Rosistilla ulvae: one gene and its partner. Each later gene encodes a partner of the first gene's protein in a complex. Links are inferred from orthologs where the notes say so. Each region holds a gene or a part of one and is shown on either strand. Other genes may lie near its edges.

The links. Proteins that work in one complex are often made in the same cells at the same time.
Region 2: the proteins of secA (region 1) and secY are in contact, whole or in part, in a crystal structure (PDB 3DIN), measured with the Thermotoga maritima proteins. The link is inferred for Rosistilla ulvae from one-to-one orthologs. Residues at the interface, in WP_004082002.1 of Thermotoga maritima: Glu261, Ala262, Arg263, Lys300, Ala301, Arg302, Thr303, Ile304, Ile305, Leu323, Tyr324, Asp325, Pro326, Val329, Ser330, Tyr333, Ile336, Lys340, Phe345, Val349, Glu363, Phe364, Tyr374, Ser375, Gly376, Gly377, Glu393, Ile395, Thr482, Ser483; in WP_004081795.1 of Thermotoga maritima: Glu108, Gly109, Glu110, Glu111, Ala236, Glu237, Arg238, Arg239, Ile240, Thr241, Ile242, Gln243, Tyr244, Ala245, Arg246, Arg247, Val248, Thr249, Gly250, Arg251, Arg252, Val253, Tyr254, Gly256, Ala257, Ser258, Thr259, Tyr260, Leu261, Pro262.

What each region holds. Positions count from the first base shown.
Region 1 is NZ_CP036261.1:5,364,519-5,373,826, forward strand. Bases 2,639-6,855 are described here. They hold secA (preprotein translocase subunit SecA), read right to left. Parts: upstream 6,538-6,855; coding sequence 2,839-6,537; downstream 2,639-2,838. Other genes in these bases: EC9_RS18910 (3-deoxy-D-manno-octulosonic acid transferase), read right to left, coding at 2,639-2,726. In the rest of the region: aminofutalosine synthase MqnE, read left to right, coding at 1-222; EC9_RS18905 (Rpn family recombination-promoting nuclease/putative transposase), read right to left, coding at 292-1,266; more of EC9_RS18910, read right to left, coding at 1,413-2,638; EC9_RS26625 (hypothetical protein), read right to left, coding at 7,207-7,401; EC9_RS18925 (VOC family protein), read left to right, coding at 7,727-8,080; EC9_RS18930 (DUF1501 domain-containing protein), read right to left, coding at 8,177-9,308. UniProt on the Escherichia coli protein: Required for protein export, interacts with the SecYEG preprotein conducting channel.
Region 2 is NZ_CP036261.1:6,443,411-6,448,809, reverse strand. Bases 2,546-5,399 are described here. They hold secY (preprotein translocase subunit SecY), read right to left. Parts: upstream 4,734-5,399; coding sequence 3,357-4,733; downstream 2,546-3,356. Other genes in these bases: rplO (50S ribosomal protein L15), read right to left, coding at 4,953-5,399; EC9_RS22950 (adenylate kinase), read right to left, coding at 2,723-3,295; EC9_RS22955 (DinB family protein), read right to left, coding at 2,546-2,560. Also shown: EC9_RS22970 (S1C family serine protease), read right to left, coding at 1-130; EC9_RS22965 (NAD-dependent epimerase/dehydratase family protein), read left to right, coding at 327-1,205; EC9_RS22960 (aminotransferase class IV), read right to left, coding at 1,209-2,024; more of EC9_RS22955, read right to left, coding at 2,063-2,545. UniProt on the Escherichia coli protein: The central subunit of the protein translocation channel SecYEG. Consists of two halves formed by TMs 1-5 and 6-10.

The sequences.
Region 1 (9,308 bases):
TCCTACGGCGCCGACGACATCGACGGCACCGTACGACATGAGTTGATTTATCACGATGCGGGCGCAACCACTCCCGAATTCCTGAGCGTCGACCGAATCCGAGAACTGATCATCGAAGCGGGCCGCGTGCCGGTGGAACGCAACACGATCTATCAAGAAGTGATCCGCGACCCAAACGATTTCTCGAACTGGTCGATCGGCGAAACGCTACCCGTGTCGTAGACGATCGCAATTGCTTGGCATAGTAGAAGACGCCCGCGAACCGCCGTCGTTGCGCGGCGTTGAAGAGATTCAACGAGCGCGGTTTTCTTCGATTGCCTTGGTCAATTCGGCGACGATCCGCATGAGTTCGTCGATTGGTAGCTTGGACAATGCGTCGCGCTGCGATGTCTCGCGGCCTAGAACGGCTTGGAATGCTTGGATTTTCCCAATCAGCTCACCTTGTTCCCGACCACGTTCGATTCCTTTCTCAATTCCTTGTTCGATCCCTTCTTGGAGCCATTGTTCGGCAATCGTTGGCATCAGTGAGGTTCCTTGTTGCTGAAGGGTTTTAGCGACCACTGCGCTTAGGTCTTCCCGGGTGACTCGGTCGGTTCCGTTGATCAAGTACCGCAAGACAACTTCCAAGCTCTCCAACGCTGTCGCTGGCGGTAGCAGTTGCCGGTACAAGCTGAAGATTTCCGGGAGTTGTTCGGGAAGTTCGTCCCGCTTGATATATTTTAACAGCGTCATCGTCGCGAGGAAGATCGATTTCCCTCGCAATTCTTCATCACTGCACTGGCTCAGATCGATCAGTGGCAGCGAAAACTGGGGAATGTATGGTTTCAGCGGTTCGGGAACATCAATCAATTCCTGAATCGATCGGGCGACTCGCCACGGTCGCGGTCCGTGGTACAAGATGATCGGGATCACGCAGCAGAGCGGCTGGCCATTGCGATGCCGTTCCTGACAGATCTCGACCATGTATCGCAACACCTGAAAGGGTGTCATTTCATCGGGGGCGGATTTGTGTTCAAACAGCAGCACGACCATCGCCTCCCCCGCATCGTGAGCCAGGTGGACGTTGAAGACGAGATCGGACAAGTCCTCGCGGAGCGTCTTGTTTACAAACGATTGCTTCGCCGGCTGGATCGACGCCAAGTCGAGTTGATCGACCACCGCAGCGGGCAACTGCCAGGCCACGAGCTCACGTACATGATCGATCTCCGCCAAGAAGTGGCGGATGAACCGATCGTGTGGATTCTGTAACGATTCGTCCCCGCCCATGAGAACCCTTGCTACATAAGCTGAATTTATCAACTAACATATTCATGCAGTGTAACCAAAGATTGCTGCGTTGACGCGACGAAAGATGAACGTAATGTACAGTTCGAGGCTGGAGGCCCGCTGCAGTGGGAGAGGCTAACCGCGCGTCAGGCTGCCTGGCGAGAAGAGCTAGACAAGGCGGGTGGCAAGAGTTGTTCGACAGCAGCGATCGTACGATCGATCGCTCCCTGCCCACCGACCACCAGAACTTGAGCGCGCCGACCCTGCTGGCGACGCGCGGCGGGGTCTTCGACGCAATTGACGACAAACTGCTCCAACGCAGTGCGATCGCGGACGACGGTCGCAGCGTCGGCTGCGAGCAATTGAGCGACGATGTCGCGAAAGTTCTTCGTGTTGGGGCCAAAGGAAACCGCAGCTCCAAAGCCGGCCGGTTCGAGCATGTTCTGGCCGCCGCGCGAGCCCATGCTGCCGCCGACAAAGGCGATGTCGGAAAGGCCCCACCAACATCCCAGTTCACCGACGGTGTCGACCAATAATACTGTATCGCCGGGCCACGATTCAGCCGGGGTCTGTAATTCGCTGCGGCGACGCAACTTGAGTCCCGCGCCCACCACTTGATCGGCAACAGCCTTGAAACGTTCGGGATGCCGTGGCACAAGGACCAACCGCAGTTGAGGGAATCGATCAGCCAAACGACGATAGATGTCCAGCGCGATCCGTTCCTCGGGAGCCTGGGTGCTGCCAGCGATCCAAACGATTTGCTCCTTGCAGGCGGCCGACAACTTCCGCAGAGCGACGACTTCGGGCGCATGCCGGTCGGTCCGCGCACCGTCAAATTTGATCGACCCAGTCACGCGGACGCGGCTGTGATCGACTCCCATTTGCAGGAAGCGACGTGCGTAGGTTTCGTCTTGAGCGAGGACCAGCGAGAGTCGCCGAAAGGTTGGCCGCAACAGAGAGGCAAAGCGGCGGTAGCCGCGGAAGCTGCGTTCGCTGAGCCGGGCGTTGATCACAACAACTTCCGCCCCCTTTTGCCTCGCGATCGCGATCAGGTTCGGCCAGAGTTCCAATTCGCTGAGAACCAGAACATCGGGGCGAATTCGCCGGAAGGCTCGCCGCACTGCCCAACTGAAGTCCAGCGGGCAATAGAAGACTGTGTGTTCGGGGAACCGTGTGCGGGCTAACTGCATGCCCGTCGCGGTAGTCGTGCTGATCACGATCTGCATGTCGGGACGCGATTGCTGCAGACGCTGGACGACATTGGAAAGCAGGTTGACTTCGCCAACGCTGACCGCGTGCAGCCAAGCGCACGGCTGGCTGCCATCGCGAACCGGGACACTTCCTAGCAATTTAGCCGACCAACCCGCCCGGTATTTGCCTGTTCGCAGCGATCGCCAAACGAGAATCGGCGAGATGGCAACGGCAGCCAACAGGTAGGCGATGTTTAAAAGGTAAGTCATCTCAGCATCCTTGCGAGGTTCCGCCATGCGTCAGAGGGATCAAAAACGCTTCCTGCGTTCCCAAAGACGCTACGATTCAACCACGGAATGCTGCGGTAACGCAATAGCCAACTTAGGCGTACGTACCATGTCGCTTGCAGCATGCCTTATATTTTTTGCCGCTGCCGCAGGGGCACTTATCGTTCGGGCGGATCTTTTCGCCACGGTTGCGAACCGGTTCGATCTTGGCGTCGCCATCTTGGCTGGCGCTGGCCGCTTCGTTTGCATCGTCGGCTCCCGATTCGATCCCGCTGGGCGTATCGTCGTGGCGTTCCTGAGCCCCCATGAATGTGCTGCGAACAAAATCTTCGTTTAGGCTCTCCATGCGGAAGATCAGATCGGTGGTTCGTTCGCCAATCGAGGTCCACATGGTTTCAAACAATCGCATGCCTTCGCGTTTGTATTCGACCTTGGGGTCCATTTGAGCGTAGCTTTTCAGCGACACACTGCTGCGCAGGTGATCCATCGCCAGCAGATGGTCCTTCCAAGCGGTGTCGACAATGTTCAGCAACACCTGGCGTTCCATCCGTCGCATTTCGGGATGATAGCGTTCGTCGACGGCCCCATCGACGGTCCGCAACATCGTTGCGCGATCCATCCGCGCTAGTTCGTCTTTTGGTAGTCGTACGCCAAGATCTTCGTGCAACCACTGGGTCAACGCGTCGAGCGAATCGTCGCTGCCGGCAGCGATCGTCGCCGTCGTCCCCTCATCGGCCCCAGCAAACAAGGCCTCGACTCGCTTGCAAGAGTCGGAATGCAACGATCCGGCCTGATCGTTCGATTTGCTACTGATATCGACCAGCAATTGCTTCAGTTCGTCGCGTTGAAGACTTCGCAGGTCTTCGACCGAAACTTGAATACCGAAGCGATCCTGGGCCCACAGGGCAAGTCCCTCGCGGTCGATGCGGGTTTGGCCACCGGAGGTTTCGCAGAACCGCGAAAGGCCCGCCAGAATCGGATATTCCGCCTCTTTGACCGAATAGGCACCTTGAGCGCGTTGAACCAAGAGAGCTTTGATATCCTTGGTTTCCAGATCGCGCATCTCATCGACGGTGACTTCGATACCAAATTTGTCGCGAACCCAATTAGCGATCGTTTGAAGGCCAAAGTCGGCGGCCAGGAACATTTCACCCGGCGACAAATCCACTCTGGAGATCGTTTTGCAAGCCGCCTGCGTCAACTCCTCTTCGAGATCGCGACGTTCGAGCTGCTTCAGATCCTTGTCCCGGTAATTGGTACTGTATTTCGTGTTGCACCAATTGACCAGCGCGTTCCAGTTCCAATCGGCTTCATCCTCTTCATAGGGCAGGTTCTCTTCGACCGCTTCCAACACCATCGCTTCGGCCGCTCGTTCAGCCTGTTCCTTGGCATATTGTTCGGCCGCCTGGTAGTCCATGTTGCGGAAATCCTTGGGTTCCAATTGGCACCCCAACTGGCTGCCGCTCCACGCCGCAAACGACTCGGCCCCATAGTGCTCCGACGCTAGGATGTCGACGTAATGATCGACCTGTCCTTTGATCTGTCGGAGGATCAATTCGCTGCAGCTGACGCCATCGAGGATCTGTTGGCGGTAGGTGTAGACTCGCTTACGCTGCTCGTCCATCACTTCGTCGTATTCGAGCAGGCTCTTGCGAATTTCAAAGTTACGTTCTTCGACCTTCTTCTGTGCCGAAGCAATCCGACGAGAAACCATCGCACTTTCGATCGCTTCGCCTTCGGTCATTCCCAGCTTGACCATCACGCTCTTGACCCAATCGCCAGCGAAGATCCGCATCAGATCGTCTTCCAGCGACAGAAAGAAACGACTGGATCCAAAATCGCCTTGGCGACCGCAACGGCCACGCAACTGGAGATCGATCCGACGCGATTCGTGTCGCTCGGTACCGATTACCATCAGCCCGCCACGCGTCCGCACCTCTTCGGCCGCTTCCTTCATCTTTTCGCGTTCTTGGATGTCGCGAACCAAGGTATTCCATTCCTCTTTGGGAACTTCCAACCGTGTCGGATATTTGTCTTGCAGCTGAGCCCAGGCCATTGTTTCGGGATTGCCACCGAGGATGATGTCGGTACCACGCCCCGCCATATTGGTCGCGATCGTGACCGCCCCCAGACGTCCCGCCTGAGCAACGATCTCCGCTTCCCGCTTGTGTTGCTTGGCATTCAAGACTTCATGCTTGATGCCTCGGCGTTCGAGCAATTGGCCCAACCGCTCGCTTTTTTCGATCGACACAGTACCGACCAGCACCGGGCGCCCGGAGCGTTCGACGGTTGCGAGCTTGTCGCGTGGAATGCGTTGTTTGTTCTTTTCGCCTTTGGGGATGATCGTAATCGCGTCATCCTCATCGGCCTGGATCGCTCCCCATATCTCGGAGCCATCGGTAAGTTCCAAGATATCCCATTTGGCGGCCCGTTCGATTTCGTGTGCGACCGCTTCGTATTTCTCGCGTTCGGACATGTAGATCACGTCGGGATTCTCGATCCGCTTAAGCACTCGGTTGGTCGGGATCTCGATCACATCCAAGTTGTAGATCTTCATAAACTCGTTGGCTTCGGTCATCGCCGTACCGGTCATGCCCGAGAGCTTGTTGTACAGCTTGAAGAAGTTTTGCAGCGTGATGGTCGCCATCGTCTGCGTCTCTTCTTTGATCCGGACGCCCTCCTTGGCTTCGACCGATTGATGCAAACCGTCGGACCACTGGCGGCCTTCCATCAGACGCCCCGTGAATTCGTCGACGATCACGATCTGGCCCTCTTTGACGACGTAGTTGACGTCGCGTTTATAGAGGTGCAGCGCCTTGAGCGAATTGTCGATCAAGTGTGGCCATTCCATGTTGCCCGCGGTGTAAAAGCTCTCCACGCCGGCCAATTTTTCCGCTTCGCGAACCCCTTCGTCGCTGAGCGTGACGGAATGGTCCTTTTCATTGACCGTGAAGTGCAATTCCTTCTGCAATTGCTTGGCGATCCGATTCGCTTCGGCGTATTTCTGCGGATCGGTATGCGCGGGACCGGAGATGATCAACGGCGTTCGCGCTTCGTCGATCAAGATATTGTCGACCTCATCGATGATCGCATAGTTCAGCGGGCCTTGGCTCTGCTGCATCTCTTTCGGGAAGCGATCGTCGCCGCGAGCCGCCGGACGCATGTTGTCGCGGAGATAATCGAAGCCAAATTCGTTGTTCGTACCGTAGGTGATATCACACGCGTAAGCCGCCTGCCGGGCGCTGGTGCTCATCCCCCCTTGGATCGTTCCGATCGTCAACCCCAAGCCCATGTACAGCGGAGCCATCCACTCCATATCGCGGCGAGCGAGGTAATCGTTGACCGTGATCACGTGCACCCCTTTGCCCTCCAAGGCGTTGAGGTAACAAGGGAGCGTTGCGACCAGCGTTTTGCCTTCACCGGTGACCATTTCGGCGATCGCCCCCGAATGCAACACCATGCCGCCGATCAACTGGACATCGTAATGTCGCATGTTCAACCAACGCTTGCCCCCTTCGCGGCAGACCGCAAACGCTTCTTCAAGGATGTCGTCCAACGTTTCCCCGGCGCGCAAGCGATTGCGGAACAACTGAGTCTGTTCGCGCAGCTCGTCGTCGCTCATCACCTGGTATTTCGGCTCCAACGCATTAATTTGTTCGATTCGAGCAGTCAGCTTTTTCAACTGACGGGCGTTGTGCGATCCGAATACCGCCGTCGCACTGCGCTCGATCATGCGCAGCAGGCCGCCGGAAATGACGCCGAGTAATTCCCAGATGCGTTCCAATATTGCCATCGTATTCCTAACCCAGTCGTGTCAATCATCCCTGTGCTGACCAATTCGCGGCCAGCGGTTGCAGGCGATTCCTCTCCGCTACTTCTTAATAGACAACACAATCCAAAGGAATCGCGGTACCTGTTCTCCGCAAGGAAGCGACTACAACTATTTATATTTGTTGTTTTATCAGTCTGCGTCCGCCCAACCGGCTTCTGCTGGCCACAAAAACACCCCCAACAGGGTGCTCTCTACCGAGCGAAACACTGGCGCAACGATACACGACACCGCTGCGACCCTCGTTGTTGGGGCAGCGTAAAGCGTAAATGTCGGCATATTCTAAAGTTACGGGCTTGAAGAATTTGGGTCAACCGCGATCGCTCACCACCCCAGACGAACAGCCCCCAATCGGGTAGAGTAATTACACCCTTTGCGGATCGGAAACGGACCAGCAAACGAAACCGTTTAAAAGAACGAACTCCACCCAAAGTCCACATTTATCGAAAACTACTCACACAACCCAGTTGACCCGCCATTTGCAAGCGGTAAACTCTGCGTGAACCCACCTTCCTTTAAAAAACTCCATGGAGAGACTTACGATGCGTTCAATTCTTGCTGTATGTGTTGTTGCGACTTTGATCTCGTTCAGCGCTACCGAAGCTGAAGCTGGCCTGTTCGGCCGCCTGAAGGCTAAGAAGTGCTGCCCACCAGCACCAGTTTGCTGCGAAGCAGCTCCTGTTTGCTGCCCAGCTCCAGCTCCTGTTTGCTGCGAACCAGCACCCGTTTGCTGCCCAGCTCCAGCTCCAGTTTGCTGCGAACCAGCACCCGTATGCTGCGAACCAGCTCCTTGCTGCGATCCTTGCAAGAAGCCAGGTCTGTTCGCACGTATCCGTGCCAAGATCGCTGCCAAGAAGTGCTGCGAACCAGTTTGCTGCGAACCAGCTCCTGTTTGCTGCAACTAGTTTTGATACAAGCGTCCAAAACGACGCTATTCGCCGCCGAGACGCATAGTTCTTGGACGAGCAATCAAAAAATGTAAATGGGCTGTCAATCGACAGCCCGTTTTTTTTGCGCCATAAGGGACGGGAACGGCCCCCCGAATCTTTCCCTCCAACTTCGCCCCCGCAGCCTTAAGGTTCCACGCCCCTTTGCCACCAGCGTTCGGGGTAGAATGCTGTCGAGTCACGATCCTATCCTCAAAAGAGACGACATGAATCGACACGAGAAGATCAACTACGTCGAGTTCCCGGCCCGCAATCTGGCGGCGACGAAAGCATTTTTCACCGCCGCGTTCGGCTGGTCCTTTACCGATTACGGCCCTGAATACACCGCCTTTTCAGGCCAGGGGCTCGACGGCGGTTTCTTTCAAGCGGATCTGGCTGCAGAAACAGTCAATGGGTCCGCCCTGATCGTACTGTTTAGCGATTCACTGGAGGCGACGCAGGCGAAGGTGGAACAGGCTGGCGGAACGGTGATCAAGCCGATCTTTCACTTTCCCGGGGGCCGAAGGTTCCAGTTCATCGAGCCAAGCGGAAACGAGTTGGCGGTTTGGTCGGACAAATAACCGACCGGCAGTGGCAACGCAGCTCCGCCCGCGTGCCGCTGTGACGCGGGCAGTGCCGCGTCACTACCACCACACGATTGGCACCACACCAAAGGGCTACGCATACAGCTTGGTGACCGCTTGGGCTTTGACCAATTCACGCGGCTGATTGAGGTGGTTGTAGACCATCGTTTCGGGATGGATTCCGAAACTGTGATAGATGTTGGCCAACAGTTCGCCGGGATGGACCGGATCTTCCAACGGTGCCGAGGCCGTCTTGTCACTCTTGCCGTGAACATAGCCGCGGCGAATCCCCGCCCCCGCGAGGACACAGGTGTAACAATAGGGCCAGTGATCGCGTCCGTCGGCGCTATTGTTATTACCGCTGGTGCTGACACCCCGCTGTGGACTGCGGCCGAATTCACCAACACCGACGACAAGCGTTTCGTCGAGCAGGCCGCGATCGTCGAGATCTTCGATCAGCGAAGAAAAACCGGCGTCGAACATCGGCGCCGATTGCTCCTTCATCCGTTTGGAGAGGCCGGTGTGCTGATCCCAAGAGTGGTTATCGCTGTTGGCGACCTTGGGCCAAATAACTTCCACCACGCGGGTTCCCGCTTCGACCAACCGACGTGCCAACAGACAGCTTTGGCCAAACGTATTCTGCCCGTAGCGTTCTCGCAGCGCCAGCGGTTCGGAAGCTAAATCGAAAGCCTCGCGAGCCCGTCCCGAAACGATCAACGAGAGAGCCCGATCGTAATATTCGTCCAATTCGTAAGACTCGACAGCCTTATTGATCGTTGGCATCTGCCGATTGATCAAGTCGCGCAACCGCGCCCGCCGCTGCAATCGGACGCTAAAGACTTCCGGCCGCAGCATCAGGTCGTCGATCTTGATCCGACTCATCTTCTCCATGTCCATGTCGTCGCCCGACGGATAGAGAGTATACGGATCGTACGATTTGCCGAGGAAACCGGCCGATCCCCCCTTGCCAACAACATTCGATTCCTGCAGAGGGCGGGGCAACATGACAAACGGCAACATCGGTTCGTCGACGGGGCGCAGACGGATCAAGTTCGACCCAAAGTTAGGAAAATCCTTAGGGCTGGGCGGTTCCAACTGCCCCGACGGGCTGACCTTATCGGTCGTGTAGCCGGTCATCATTTGGTAGATCGCAGCGGTGTGGTTGAACAGCCCGTTGGGCGTATAGCTCATCGAACGGATCATCGTGAACCGATCGTTCAATTGA
Region 2 (5,399 bases), 1.1 Mb from region 1 along the record:
TCAGTGCCGAAGGGGCCGACACAAACGTCAACCCCGACGGTTTCTGCTGAGCCGAGGCCGGCGACGCGACAAGAATCGCGACAATCACCAGCAAACTGCACTCGATGCGAACAAGAGATCGATGCATCATCTATTGTCCAATAGTCGTATGAGGAAAAGATTAGAATTCGCCGCCCCGCGATGGCTCGGTCCATTGTAGACTCTCGGCAGGGGGATGGGCCAATTTGCCCGGTCGATCTGGCCCAGTGTTCGCCTCACGAACCTAAGCTTCATACTCTTCTAACCCGCATTTCTGCCGATCGATACTGCCCTGGAGCGCCAGATCTTTGGAAAAATCAAAAAAAACGGCCCTGATTTTTGGTTGTGGATACTTGGGTAAACGAGTTGCCCTGCGATTGCAAAATCAGGATTGGCACGTCTTTGCAGTCACTCGCAATCGGCCAACCGCGGCAGATCTGCAAACGGCGGGAATCTCGCCGATCGTCGCCGATTGGACCCGCCCGACCACGCTCCGCAATTTGCCCCAAACCGACCGGACCCTCGTCGCGGTCGGATGGGATCGCAGTGGTGGCCAATCCCAATACGACGTCTATGTTGGGGGGCTGCGGAACGCATTGCAAGCAACTTCTCCTAAGTCGAATTTGGTTTATATCAGTTCGACCGGCGTGTACCACCAAAACGGGGGAACATGGGTCGATGAAGCTTCCCCCTGCTGCCCCGCTATCGGATCGGGAGGTTGGGCGCATTTGCAGGCCGAGTCGCTGCTGCGGCAAAAACGCCCTGGTTTCCCATCAACTATTCTGCGGATGGCGGGGCTCTATGGCCCGAACCGTATCCCCCGCGCCAAAGAGATCCTTTCGGGGAAACCGCTCTCCGCACCGACCGAAGGCTACTTGAACCTGATCCACATCGATGATGCGGCCAGCGCCGTGATGGCTGCCTGGCAAACCAGCCCATCCGAAACGAAGACCTACGTCATCTCCGATGGGACGCCGGTCATTCGTCGAACCTATTACGAGGAGATCGCCCGAGTGCTTGGCAAGCCCTTGCCAAGCTTCGTTTCCCCCGATTCCGCAGCACCCGCCAGTCGTCGGGCGACGACCAGCAAGAGAATATGGACGGCCCGAATGCGCCGCGACCTCTGTCCGCAGCTAGCGTTTCCCGACTACCGATCCGGTTTGCGAGATGTACTTCATTCGGCATAGCCGTCAATCGAAGGAGGCCGTCGAGGCGTGAAACGCTTCGGACAGTTGTCGATAGACCGGCCCCTTCCGGTTGTTGCCAAACCAAATCCCAGCGCCGGTGCCAGTCAACAGAATCTCGTCGGCTCGATCGAACATCGATGCTTGCAACGGTTGCTCAATCCAAGGAATCCCCGCCTCGTTCGCCAATTGGCGAACGACCCCCAACGAAACCCCTGGCAGCACGCGATCTGGCGGAGCCGAATAGATGCTACCGTCCTGAACCAGCAGAATGTTCGCCGACGCGGTTTCGGTCACCGATCCATCGTCGTCGATCAATACAGCCGTCGCGGCAGGATCGACCCGCCGCACCTGCTGTGCGGCCAAATAATAATGGAGCCTACTGCGATGCTTCACGCGACGCGGCACCGAATTGGCGGAGGGCTGGACGACGGAACTGAGAACCAAAAGCTCCCCCTCCTTCTGCAAGCGTTCGATCCTGGCCAGATCCAGTGGTGTGAGGTGTGCGATCACGGTAGGCGTACGACCGCGAAGAGTTCCCGGTGTGATCAACACCGTCCCCCCCGTCACCAACGGAGCCCCGTTTCGATGCAACAGATCCGCCATCGATGCCGAAAGGCCGTCGATCCCCTGAGCGGCGTCGATCGACAGCAGGGAAGTCGACTGTCGGAGCCGATCTAGATGATCATCGAGTCGAAACCAACGCCCGGAATAGGTGCGTAACCGTTCAACCGCGATCACGCCTTGAAAAACCCCCACATCATCGACCGGCAACGCGATCTCACCTTCGCCCCACTGCCCGTTGCGATACCAGATCGACATGCCGTTGAAAACTCCCGAAACCGACGAAGCGTTGACAGCTACGCAAACAAACCTTCATCACCCGAAGGCCCGTACATCCCCGGAACCGGAATGTCATTCAAACGCAAATATACGCACAGATGGGCGCGGTGATGGATCGTGTGACTCAAAACAAACGTGCGAATCACAGCGGATCGAGGCATCGACATCAGTGTTTGATCCCCGTTGGTCAAAGACCAAATTTCTGTCAACGACGATTCCTGCACATTCTGAATCGCGGTGCAGGCCGACGCCAGGTTTTGATCGAACAAAGCAAGAACGTCGGTGGTCGACGTAAGCTTTGGCGATTCATAACCGGCAATATCCCACTTGGGGCGGGCGAACGTCCCCTCAACCCAACCAACGATCTCTGCCAAGTGATTTGCGTTCCAGCCGATCGTGTTGGAACGCTCATGTGCTTTCCAATTGAACAACGCGTCCGGCACTTGGTTCAACACCTTGCGGGTGTTGGCCATTTCTTGCTCAAATTCTGGTAGTATCGAAGCGGCATAACTCATCGCGATCTTCTCCGGAACGGTTGCAACAAAGGTAAAGAACGACCTGCGGAAACGCATTGCCACGCGGCTGACAGACTGAATTGACAACGGCAAGCAACAGAGTAGAACGCGAGGAAAGGCAACATATCACGCCAGCCATCTGCACTCGCTGACGAACGAAACCTAAACCGCTCGCTGACGCACACGATCGAGGATCTGTTGAAAGACCGCCGACGGGTCCAAGCAACCATCGATTCGTTCGACCAAGCCCCTTTGAGCGTAGAAGTCGAGCAGGGGCGCCGTTTGCCGACGATAGACTCGCAACCGCTGCTGAATGGTCTCCGCGTTATCGTCCGCGCGATTTTCAATCTCGGCACGTTTGAGCAACCGCTGAACCAGCGCATCCTCATCGACGTCCAAATTCAAAACGATCGAAATGCCGTCGCCATTGCTAGCCAATTGCTCACCAAGCAACTGAGCTTGCAGCAGAGTCCGGGGAAAGCCGTCGAACATGCAACCCGAATCGCATTGCTCGCGGCGCAAGAACTCTTCGACGATACGGACGACAAGAAAATCGGGGGCCAGCCTCCCTGCATCGATATACGATGCCACCAATTGCCCCAAAGAGCTTCGCTCGCCGCGAATCTCACGCAACATATCGCCGGTCGAAAGATGAGGGACCGAAAGATGGTCGACCAATTGCTTGCACTGGGTCCCTTTGCCCGCGCCAGGAGGTCCAATGAAAATGATTCGCATTGGACGTCTCCTTCAATTGGCAGGACACCGCTTCGCAGTCAAAGAGAGTTCGCCACGCGAACTAGCCTTCCAGCAGACCACGATAATTTCGCATGACCAAATGGCTATCGATCTTCTGAATCAAATCGAACGCAACGCTAACGGCAATCAGAAGCCCGGTACCGCCATAGAATCCAGCGATCGAATACGACACACCCAGTGAGCCATAGACAATCGTTGGCACGATCGCAACGATCGCCAAAAACGCTGCACCGACGTATGTGATCCGAACCATAACCTTCTCCAGGTAATCGGAAGTCCGTTTACCAGGACGATACCCGGGAATGAATGTCCCGTGGTCCTTCAATTGGTCCGACATTTCCTTCGGATTGAAGGTGATCGCGGTCCAGAAGTAACAGAAGAAGAAGATCAATGCGACATACAGCATGTTGTAGACAAACGACGTTCCGCTGCTCATGATCGACCCAAAGCCATTCAACGCCGAGAACATGAACGTTCCGGGAGTAAACGATTTGGAAAGGAACTGCAGCATCACCCCTGGAATCATCAACAAACTGCTAGCAAAAATGATCGGCATCACGCCAGCTTGATTAATCCGCAGTGGCAGGAATTGGCGGTTGCCACCATAGACTCGTCGACCGCGAGTGAATTTCGCGCTTTGAGTGGGAATACGACGTTGCCCCAGCGTGATAAAGACCACGCCAAAGACCACCGCAACAAAGAGCACTATCAATATGATCAGCGTCTCAATACCGACCGTACCCTTCGAGAGTCCGACCAACTCGGTCTTCATATTCTGAATCAGGTCGAACAAAGCCCCAGGCATTTGGGCCAAGATACCGGCCATGATCAACAGACTGATACCGTTGCCGATCCCGTATTCGTCGATCTGTTCGCCCAACCACATCAAAAAGATCGTACCGCAGGTCATGATTAGAACCGCAGTGATCTGCCAACCCCAATAGAGCGTGTTACTGTCGGCTCCAAAGAAGTTCGGATTGACCTTGCTCGCCTCGCCTTCGCCGCCGGCCATCAACCAAAACTTCAAGTACATGTAGCTTTGAATCAAGCACAACACAACGGTCAAATAACGCGTGTATTCGTTGATCTTCTTCCGGCCCGCTTCGCCTTCTTTCTTCAGTTCCTCGATCGGAGCCCAAACGCTACCGAGCAACTGGAAGATAATCGACGCGGAAATATAGGGCATGATGCCGAGACCGAAGATCGTCGCTTGGCGTAGATCGCTCGCCGCAAACAGGCTGACCTTCTCGAAGAACTGCGACGCAGTATCTTCGCCCGCAGAGGGGGCCAAGTTTTGGTTCATCATCGGCAGAGAGATGTGAAAGCCGATGCGATAGATCGCCAGCAATCCCAACGTCAACAAGATTTTGTTGCGGAGCTCGGGGATTGTGAAAACGACGCGTAATTTTTCCAGCATGGTCTAATCCGTTCCTTGGCCCACGCCACCGGAGTCCCGTCAAGAGCGAGACATAGTCAGATGCTTGAGCTTCGTGAATTTCTGTTTCGTTTGCGACAAGCGTCTGACATATAAAAGACTGCTGAAAGACGTTTGTCCTATCGTTAATGGACAACTAACCGTCGGGGCATTGCCCACTTTTTCGAATGCAATCTTCGGGCGTTCGCCCGAATCCTGACACTACTTATGAGCTCGTTGCACTTCGCCCGACTTGAGCAAAGCAGCCCGTTCCTTCGGAAGACGCTTCGCAGGCAGGATGGTAACTTCGCCACCGGCAGCCTTGATCTTCTCAACGGCGCTCTTGCTGAATCGATGCGCTGAAACCTTAAGGTTCTTGGTGATCTCACCGTTTCCGAGGATCTTCAGTTCGTCGAAGATACCAGTCAAGATGTGAGTCGAGACCAACAGATCGGGAGTGATCTCCATGCCGTCGTCACACATCGCTTCCAAATCCTGCACATTCATCACCTTGATGACTGGTGCGAAAGGATTGTGGAAACCGCGTTTTGGGATACGACGGAACAACGGCATCGATCCACCTTGGAAGCTCGGCTTGCGGCTGTAACCGCTGCGGCTTTTATGCCCCTTGTGACCGCGACCGGCAGTTTTGCCGTGGCCCGAACCGGG